DNA from 3 places in the Cytobacillus sp. Hz8 genome. Region 3 is predicted to be linked to each of the others. Evidence: riboswitches for the same ligand, from Rfam matches in the RefSeq annotation. Region 3 holds a riboswitch; each other region holds the start of a gene.
What was found. A riboswitch is a leader RNA that binds a small molecule or an ion and turns the genes downstream of it on or off. The one in region 3 is predicted to bind cyclic di-GMP.
Positions count from the first base shown of each region.

Region 1: another riboswitch for cyclic di-GMP. It lies ahead of ACE38V_RS21200 (EAL domain-containing protein); the one in region 3 lies ahead of sinI (DNA-binding anti-repressor SinI).
Region 2: another riboswitch for cyclic di-GMP. It lies ahead of ACE38V_RS15970 (methyl-accepting chemotaxis protein); the one in region 3 lies ahead of sinI (DNA-binding anti-repressor SinI).

Region 1 is NZ_JBHKFI010000025.1:50,202-53,490, forward strand. Features, by position in the region: gene ACE38V_RS21200 (EAL domain-containing protein) at 1-2,119, opposite strand, end outside; cyclic di-GMP riboswitch class I at 2,320-2,405, opposite strand; gene ACE38V_RS21205 (helix-turn-helix domain-containing protein) at 2,987-3,289, opposite strand, start outside.
Region 2 is NZ_JBHKFI010000014.1:7,335-10,623, forward strand. Features, by position in the region: gene ACE38V_RS15965 (Lon protease family protein) at 1-1,127, shown strand, start outside; cyclic di-GMP riboswitch class I at 1,372-1,475, shown strand; gene ACE38V_RS15970 (methyl-accepting chemotaxis protein) at 1,611-3,289, shown strand, end outside.
Region 3 is NZ_JBHKFI010000013.1:100,989-104,277, reverse strand. Features, by position in the region: gene ACE38V_RS15845 (MDR family MFS transporter) at 1-913, shown strand, start outside; cyclic di-GMP riboswitch class I at 1,406-1,505, shown strand; gene sinI (DNA-binding anti-repressor SinI) at 1,538-1,672, shown strand; gene ACE38V_RS15835 (helix-turn-helix domain-containing protein) at 1,778-2,098, opposite strand; gene map (type I methionyl aminopeptidase) at 2,423-3,169, shown strand; gene ACE38V_RS15825 (HD-GYP domain-containing protein) at 3,278-3,289, shown strand, end outside.

The sequences.
Region 1 (3,289 bases), on a different contig from region 3:
ACTCTAAGTTTTTTATAAACGCATACTCCGTCAATTCGAATTCTATTAAACTTGGATCAATGCCAGCCGATTTTATGATTTCTTGAACGTCCTCAACAAAATTTACTTTCAATAGGCGTTTCGGTGATAGATTAACAGAGATAGGAACAACTGGAACCCCTTCTTCCTTCCAGGCTTTTAGCAGGAGGCATACCTTCTGCAGCACTAAATCGCCCATTTTAAAAACCATCCCATTTTCTTCAGCTAATGGAATAAATTCATTCGGCGAAACAATCCCCCAATCTGGGTGCTCCCAACGAATAAGAGCCTCTGCCCCTTCAATCCTTCCTGATCTCGTATCGACCTTTGGCTGATATTCAATATAAAATTCATGGTTGAAAATAGCCTTGCGCATATCCCTTTCCAATTGAAATAACCGGAAGGATTCAATGCTCATAGAAGAGGAGAAGACTTGCCAATCATTGCGGCCCAATTCTTTCACCTTCTTTAAAGCTTGGATTGCCTTTTTTAAAAGAGTATAGGAATCCGTTCCATCAATTGGATAGGAGCTAATTCCAATACTTACTGTAGTAAACAGCTCATACTCATCGACAAAAAATGGGAGTTCCATCTCTTTGATAATCTTTCTCGCCACCTCGAGTGTTTCCTCCACCTGGTGATTGGCTTCGATGCAAATCACAAACTCATCTCCTGCAATTCGCGCAAGGAAGCTTCTTTTGTCTAAAAGCTGATTTAAACGCTTCGAAAAAGATATAAGCAATCGATCCCCAATTTCCCCGCCAAGTGTGTCATTAATATAATTGAACCGATCTAAATCTAAATAAAATACCGCAAAAGATTTATGGTCTTTTTTTGATTGATTAATTCGTTGATCTAAAATCTGATAAAAATAATTTCTATTTGGTAGCCTTGTTAAATAATCATAATCAACTAAATTCGTGTAGACTTCAACACTCTCTTTTTCTCTTGTAATATCCTGAACGATTCCATCCATGCGGATAAGATTTCTGTCATCATCAAGATATGGTATCGTTTGTAAAGAAATCCATTTTGTCCTTCCATTCTTATCGATGATCCGTAATTGTTGATTGATCTCTTCCCCATCCTTTAATTTCTTTCTCCCCTCCTCAATAATTGACCGATCCTTGGGGTGAACCATCTCAATCAATTGAGCAGGATTTTCATTTAGAATACTGGGAGAAACACCAATAATCTCTTGAACTCCTTTAGAATAAAAAGTAAAGTGAGAATCCCTGCGATCAATAGACCAAATGCCTGCATGAAGATGATTAGCAACGGACAAAAACTGCTCCCTGCTTTCAGCTAATCGGTTCTCCATTTCTTTCTTTTCAGTGATATCCTGAATCACTCCGATCACTTTAGCCACTTGTCCCACTTCGTCAAACAGAGCATCAAAGCATATTAAAATCATCCTCTCTTCTCCATCCATACGAATTATTCGGTGCTCCAAATGATAATTATGATGGGATTCAACCAATTGTTTCAATCCCATGTCATACTTCTCTACATCTTGAGGATGGACAAAGCTCCGGACCGTATCAAGCTTGGGAACAAAATTTGAATCATTAATTCCAAAAATGTCGTAAACCTGCTTGGACCAAATTGCCTGCTGACTCGCCACATCGTATTCAAAGCTGCCAATGCTTGAAATTCTTTCTGCCTGTTCTAAGCTGTTAAACACCCTTCCAAGCTTATTCTCATAATCTTTTAAAGTTGTTTGATCTTGACATACAGCAAAAACAACCTCCGTTTCATCCTCTTTCATGCTAGGAATGAGTGATAGTTCAACAGGAAATGACTGGCCATTTTTGTGTAAAAGGGTAGATTCAAACACGGTGGGAATTCCGTTTAGCGCATTATGAAAATGATACTGAAAAAGATCGGAATCTCCATCCGGGAACCATTTGTTTTTTAAACGCACTACGTCATTCAAACTGTATCCAAGCAGCTCCTTCAGCTTTTGATTAATTGAAATAATCTGCTTGTCTAAATTAAATACAAAAATAGGCTGAGGATTACGAATAAATAATGCTCTGAAGATACCTGAATCATTGGCTTGCAGAGACTGATTTTTAAAAAACTTGTCTAAGAATTCCATACTTTCTTCCTTCCCATAAAAATTTGATTAAATATGAAAAAGGTTTCCAGCACATCTGTGTTTTTAATACGAGATGTTTCTTATCAAATTGTCTCTAATAGATTCATCGCAAATCCGCCATTTCCCCAAAGAAATTAAAAAAGCACTCTTTTCTGAGAGTGCCAAGAATCATAACATATTATTCGATCCTCATGTTTGAATATGGCGGCCCGACTATCATCGTCATAAAGACATTAGACTCGAAGCTTTGCGTCCTTACGTTTCCATAAGTTTGCCTTTTTCATTTTCCTAGTCAAATTTTACTATATTTCAATATTATTTAAAAGAAAATGACGGTCCCCTTTGATAAAAATTATTATTTGAAAAGACGAACCATAGAGCTGAACAAGCTACATATATACGTCAGGATTAAATAACATTATTAACATCCCCTGTAACAGCAGGAAAGGCCGGAACAGCTCACATAAACGATAATAATGGAGATTATTCGGTAAGCGAAGTCGTTTCCATTGCTAAAAGCTTAATTGGTATCCCCTACCTCTATGGTGAAACAACCAAAAATGGGTTCGACTGCAGTGGCTTTGTCTAGCCCATGCCATTCTTCCTCGCAAAAAAATAGGAGAGAGGCTGGTAACCTCTCCCCTACTATTAAAATGACAACATTATTCAACCCAATCGAACCACATTTCCCATACTATTTTACGAAATCAAAGAATGTACTCTTAAAACGATTGAAAATAATATGTAAAATCGAAACGAAATTCATCAATTTAATGTTATGCAATTGGTTGTTTCCAAAATTCGATTTCATGTTCGAGAAAATAGGCCTCCATTTTCGCTTTCTTGCCTCTTATAAGTTATTATCCATTAATTTTTTCTTGCAATACTAAAATTTACATACTCCAAAATAAATTCTTTTTCACTCTGGCTTAATTTAAGATTTAATTCCGTTAGATCCCAACTAGAATGAAATAATTTTTGTTCCTGTTTGAAAGCTTCATTTGTATCACCTTTAACAATCCAATCGACTGTTACATGAAGAGATTCACTTAAGGATAATAGAATCTCAGCTGAGGGGTTCGTCTCTCCGTTCACAATTTTACTGACTGTACTTTTAGATAAGCCGCTTATTGAAACCAAGTCCTTCTGCTTTAACCCCAGTTCATTCAT
Region 2 (3,289 bases), on a different contig from region 3:
TTGGTTCTTACTATTTATACGATTTTCTTTCTGCATATGATGAAGATTTTCATAAGCTTTTCAAGGTAAAAGTAGAATTTGTGGCAATCATGAAAAAGGATCAAGAAAATAGCTGGAAATTAGCACGCTTTGTCAAAAATTATGTGGATAAGGAGGGGCTTCTTCCCTTCCATCGTCGCGCCATTGCAAAAGTTATTGATTATGGATCCCGGTTAGTAGAGGAGCAATCTAAACTTTCTACAGATTTTCAAGAGATAACAAAGGTTTTGGTGGAATCAAGTTATTGGGCGAAACTAGAGCATGAATCCGTTGTAGATGATCGGCATGTCGAAAAAGCTCTTTCAGAAAAAGCACATCGATCCAATCATATCGTAGAGCAATATCGAGAAATGATTCGAAACGGCACAATCATGTTAGAAACCGATGGATATCGGATTGGACAAATCAATGGCTTAGCTGTAATGGGAACCAGAGATTCTATATTTGGAATTCCAACGAAGATCACCGCACAAACCTATGTCGGTAAAAACGGAATTATGAATATTGAACGAGAAGCGATGCTCAGCGGGCAAATTCATAATAAAGGCATGATGATTTTAACAGGGTTCCTCTCTGGAGAATTTGCGAAAAACCGGCCAATTCCATTATCAGCAAGCATTACCTTTGAACAAACCTATAATTCCATTGATGGTGACAGCGCTTCAAGCACAGAATTATATGTGTTGCTCTCTTCCTTAGCAGAAGTCCCGATTTACCAAGGGATTGCCGTAACAGGTTCCGTTAATCAATGGGGAGAAATTCAGCCAATTGGTGGAGTAAATGAAAAAATCGAGGGTTTTTACCATATTTGTAAAAGTCGTGCTTTGACTGGCAAACAAGGTGTTATAATTCCAAAGCAAAATATCCAAAATTTGATGCTGGAAACGGAAGTAGTCGAAGCGATTAAAGAAGGGCACTTCCATATTTGGGCAGTTAGTCATATTGCAGAAGGTATTGAAATATTGACTGGCGTAGATGCTGGCAATATTCGAAATGAAAAAGGGCAATATCCAGAGGGAACCATTTTTGCGAAAGTAGAAAATCGATTTACGAAAATGTTTGAAATGGCTAACAAACTTAAGAACTAATATCTAAGGTAAAAAAGAGTCTTGAAGCAATAAGGAAATGGAGAGAGTTGCAAAAATAGATAAGATCATTCATTATTTATATAATTTGCGAAAACCTTGTTGGGATAAAATCCTAGCAAGGTTTTCTTATTACAAAAATGTGAAATGAATAATAAATTGCTTGAATAAAATACCAAAAGTGGATATGATAAAATCTTAGTCGGCATTTTTCGACAAATTTAGCATTAAGATTCATTGGAAAACAAATGTATAAAGGCAAACTATTCGAAAGGATAGGACTCAGGAGCCAAGGGTCTACGGTTTATGGGACACAAGAGCTCAAAGAACTAAGATCGCCCGGTTGCCAATTATTTGGCTATTTTATCTTGTGTAGAATAGTTTTTTTATGGGAAAATTGCTCAATCATTGGGTAAAGGAGAGGATTAATAGGGATTAACCAGTTTTAAAAATAAAAATATACAAAAAGAAAGGTAAGTTGAAATAATGAAAAACATCTTAAGATATTTTAAGCATATGAAGACGAAATTGATTTTGTCCTTTGCTATAATTTTAATAGTTCCTACAATTTCGATTGGATATCTTTCCTTTTTATCGGCAAAGGATGCTATTCAAGAGGAAATGCTTAATGGATTTGGAGAAAGTTTAAGTTTGCTAAATTCAACCATTGATAATACCATTCAGCCAAAAATGAATGATGTCGGGTATTTTGCTCAAAAAATTACAAGCCAAACTTATCAAAAAGAGAGTTTGCAAGAATTAACCACAACCTTTGAGCAATATACGAAGCTGCACCCTGAAGTCGAGATGATTTATGTTGGTACTGAAACAGGCCAATTTATCCGAAAACCTGAAATGGAAACTAAAGCAGGGTATGATCCAAGAGTGAGAGATTGGTACCGTGCAGCAATGGCAAAAAAAGGGGAAATTGTTATCTCGTCCCCCTATGCAGATGCAAACACAGGAAAAATGGTGTTAACCCTTTCGCAATCTACAAAGGATGGTTCAGGGGTTGTTGCAGTCGATATCTCTTTAGGTTATATTCAAAAATTAACGAATCAAGTAAAAATCGGTAACCATGGTTTCGCGTTTTTAATTGATGTAGATAAAAAATATGTTTCTCACCCAACGCAGAAAGGTGGAAGCGAAGCAAAAGAAAACTATGTTGATAAAATGTTTAAGCAAGAAACAGGACATTTTAATTATACAGATAAAAAACGCTTCGACAAAATCATGAGCTTTAAGACCAATTCATTAACGGGGTGGAAAATTGGAGGAATGATTGATTCTTCTGAAGTAAGCCAAAAAGCTTCACCTATTCTTAACCATACCATTCTCATTATGGCCATTGCGCTGATCATTGGGGCAATAGCTATTTATCTAATCACAAAATCTATTATCTCTCCGTTGAAAAAATTAAAACATCAGGCATTAGCGATAAGCGGCGGCGACTTAACAGACGAAATTAAGATTGAAACAAATGATGAGATTGGCGAACTTGCAGGTGCCTTCAATGAGATGTCAGAAAATCTTCGCCATTTGATTACGGAAATTAATAGCAGTGCTGGACAAGTGGCGGCTGCATCTGAGGAGCTATATGCTACAACGGAACAAACCACTCAAGCCACCAATCAGATTGCTTCTGATATACAAACAGTTGCTGAAGGAGCAGAGAGTCAAGTGATTAGTTCAGAAGAGAGCTCTTTGGCGATGGAGGAGGTTTCCCAAGGAATGCAAAGAATCGCTGAATCCTCTTCATCAGTTAGAGATTCAGCAGAGAAAACGACTGCATTATCTGAGCAAGGAAATGAATTGATCCAAAAAGCCATGCTTCAAATGGAGTCTATTAGTTTAGCAACTGAAAACACAACGGCGGCCATTTTCCAATTAATTGAACGATCTCAAGAAATCAGTAAAATCATTGAAGTCATCACAAGTATTGCTGATCAAACCAATCTGCTAGCTTTAAATGCTGCGATTGAAGCAGCTAGGGCTGGTGAGCATGGAAAGGGATTTGCTGTGGTAGCAGATGAGGTTAGAAAATTAGCGGAACAATCTCGTGACTCAGCAGCACAAATTGTTACATTAATCAATGGAATTAAAAATGATACGGAAATGGCTAATAACGAGATGCTTGGAAGTGTTAGGGAAGTAACGTCAGGGAG
Region 3 (3,289 bases):
CGTATTTATCCTATTAAATGCTTTAAACGGACTCTGTAATTCATTCTTTGAGCCAACATCCCAAGCTCTGATGGCGGATTTAACAGAGACAAAAAAACGTATGAAGGCCTATTCGATGCGATATACAGCTATTAATATTGGTGCATCTGTAGGTCCGTTATTAGGTGCATACCTAGCCTCAACCTCGGCAAAATCAACATTTCTCATTACCGGAACGATGTATCTTATCTATGCCATTGTCCTTACGATTATTATGAAGCAGTTAAAAATCTCAAATCACAATCAAAGTAAGCATCAAGTGCGCATAGCCGATGCCTTTTTGATTATTCGAAAGGATAAAGCTCTTCGCTATTTAATATTAGGTGTCATATTAATCAATGCGGGCTATGCCCAAATAGAATCAACATTGCCACAGTATTTAGGAAGCAGCATTCAAAACGGAGTATTTATTTATTCCGCATTGTTATCCATAAATGCCGTAACGGTTGTTGTTCTGCAAATGCCAATCAGTCATTTAGCTGAAAAATTTCGACCTATGCAGGTGATGATGGCTGGAGCGATCTTGATGGCACTTGGATTATTCAGCTTTAGCTTTGTTTCAGGCTGGGTTACGGCGGTTGTAGCAATTCTGATTTTAACTTTAGGAGAGATTCTTGTATTCCCTTCTAATAGTCTTTTAATTGATCAATTAGCTGAAGAACAGTTAAGAGGAACCTATTTTGGGGCAGGACAATTTCGGAAAATTGGACATTTTCTTGGTCCTATTCTTGGAGGATATTTGTTGAGTCATACCGGTGGCTCGTTGCTATTTATTATCATTGCTATTATTACCTTTGGAAGTGTCCTCTTTTTCCATTATGGAAATCAGGAATATGTAAAAGTAATGGCTCCTGTGTATAAAGAAAATGCTTAAAAGAGGGTGATGGTTAATCATCCTCTTTTAAAATAAATAGAAAGCGTTTCCAAAAATTTCATTCAGTATTTTGATTTTTTTCATTTGGTTTACACATACGATCAAGCATAAATCCAGCAAATGCAATAAAACCGATCGGGACAACAAAATTTAAAACATGAAAAAACGTCATTCATATCCCTCCTACCAGAATAGATAAAAATTTCCAAATCAATTCTTGTTATTATTATATGCGAAACGTCACAGAATTGACAAATAATATTCACAAATTTGTCAAAATAAATATTGACAAATTAATCACGATATAATTCGACATTGTTTTATGTCGACTGCATAATGGTTAGAGGAAATAAATTCCTTAAATGTAGAGGATTGACGGGGAATGTTGGAAATAATCAATGAAAAGCAAAAGAAGGATGACAAGTAGTTACACATTTTTTATTTAAAACCGATTATGATTTAGGAATAGCACAAAAAATCTATACTTGAAGTCTCAGAAAAGGGCAAACTAATTGAAAAATTAGGACGCAAAGTCACAGGTCTAAGGTACATGACTTGAGATCATGGATGCTATGATGGCTGGATTATCTGAAATACGATAAGTATTTTTGGGGGAGAAGAGTGATGAATAAGAGTATTTCCACCGAAGAGTTGGATTTCGAGTGGGTAGAATTAATATTTGAGGCGAAAAAGCTTGGGATGAATAAAGATGAGATTCTTTCTTTTTTAAGAAAAAATAAAGAGGATGAAATGGTTTAAGACCAGTTGAGATGAATCTAAAAATAAATATTGTATTAGGGTTTTATATTTAAGTAAAATTTTGATATGGAATTCAAAAAGACCTGAATTGAACAGGTCTTTTCATTATTGATTTTTCATTCTCCATTTATTAAACTCCAGGTATTCACGAAATTGCTCTTTTGTAACCCCCGAATCCATGGCTTCCTTTACAATTCTTATCCATTCAGAATCCAATTCCTCTTCATCGGGCTTTTCATGAATTAATTGGTCAACTGGAACCTTAAGAACAGCAGCAATTTTTTCAAGGAACTGGATGGAAGGATTTGTTTGTAAGTTTCTTTCTAGAGAACTTAAATAGGATTTTGCAACTCCCGCTTGTTCAGCTAATTCGGTCATGGACATTTTCTTTTCAAGGCGGAGATTTTTCACACGTTCACCAATCATTTACGTTCACTCACCTTATTAATAATGTTAACTTAAATATAACAAATTTTGTTAAAATGTTTTATATTTAGAACAAGATATTAAAAATTTTATCATAATTGTAAACTCTTTTGTTTGAATAGTTATCAAAAGTTTGTGAATTTATTCTATTGGAATGATAAATATGTGATTTGATGGTGAATTCATGTCAAACCCTTCTTTACCAGGGGTTCTTTATGCAGAGTGACAATTTTTTTGATAATCTCCTCCATCAACGATAATATATATATGAGAGATGAACGAATAAGTCATTTTATTTAGATGGTAGGAAAGGCAGGAGTCAAAATGATTGTATTAAAATCTGATCGTGAAATAGAGAAAATGAAAGAGGCAGGAGAGCTATTAGCGGCATGTCATAGAGAAATAGCCAAATTGATAAAACCAGGAGTCACTACCTGGGAAATTGACCAATTTGTTGATCATTTTTTGGCTGAACACGGTGCTACACCAGAGCAAAAAGGCTATAATGGCTACAAGTATGCGACATGTGCAAGCGTTAATGATGAAATTTGTCATGGCTTTCCTCGAAAACAGTCATTAAAAGAAGGGGATATTGTTACTGTTGATATGGTCGTAAATTTGAATGGAGCCCTAGCTGATTCTGCTTGGTCTTATGCAGTTGGTGAGGTTTCAGAAGAAGCGAAAACTTTACTAGACGTAACAAAGAATGCTTTATATAAAGGAATTGAACAAGCGCAGGTTGGAAATCGTATTGGGGATATCGGACATGCGATTCAAACCTATGTAGAAGGCGAAGGGTTTTCGGTGGTACGTGATTTTATTGGACATGGAATTGGAGCGGTGATCCATGAAAAACCAGATGTGCCACATTATGGACTTCCGGGAAAAGGCCCAAGAATAAAAGAAGGAATGGTCTTTACGATTGAACCAATGGTCAATGTGGGAAGATATCAATCCAAAATGGATGATAACGGATGGACAGCAAGAACCATTGATGGAAAGAATTCTGCACAGTATGAACATACGATCGCGATTACCAAAGAAGGTCCGGTCATCCTAACGGAACAATAAAATGGCGACTTTTGGCTAACTGTATGAAGGATAAAATAGGTTTAGGAAGAAAATCAAAAGAATTTCCGCTATTTTGATTTTCTTTTATTGAATGAAGAGGAGTCACAAATGAGATTAATA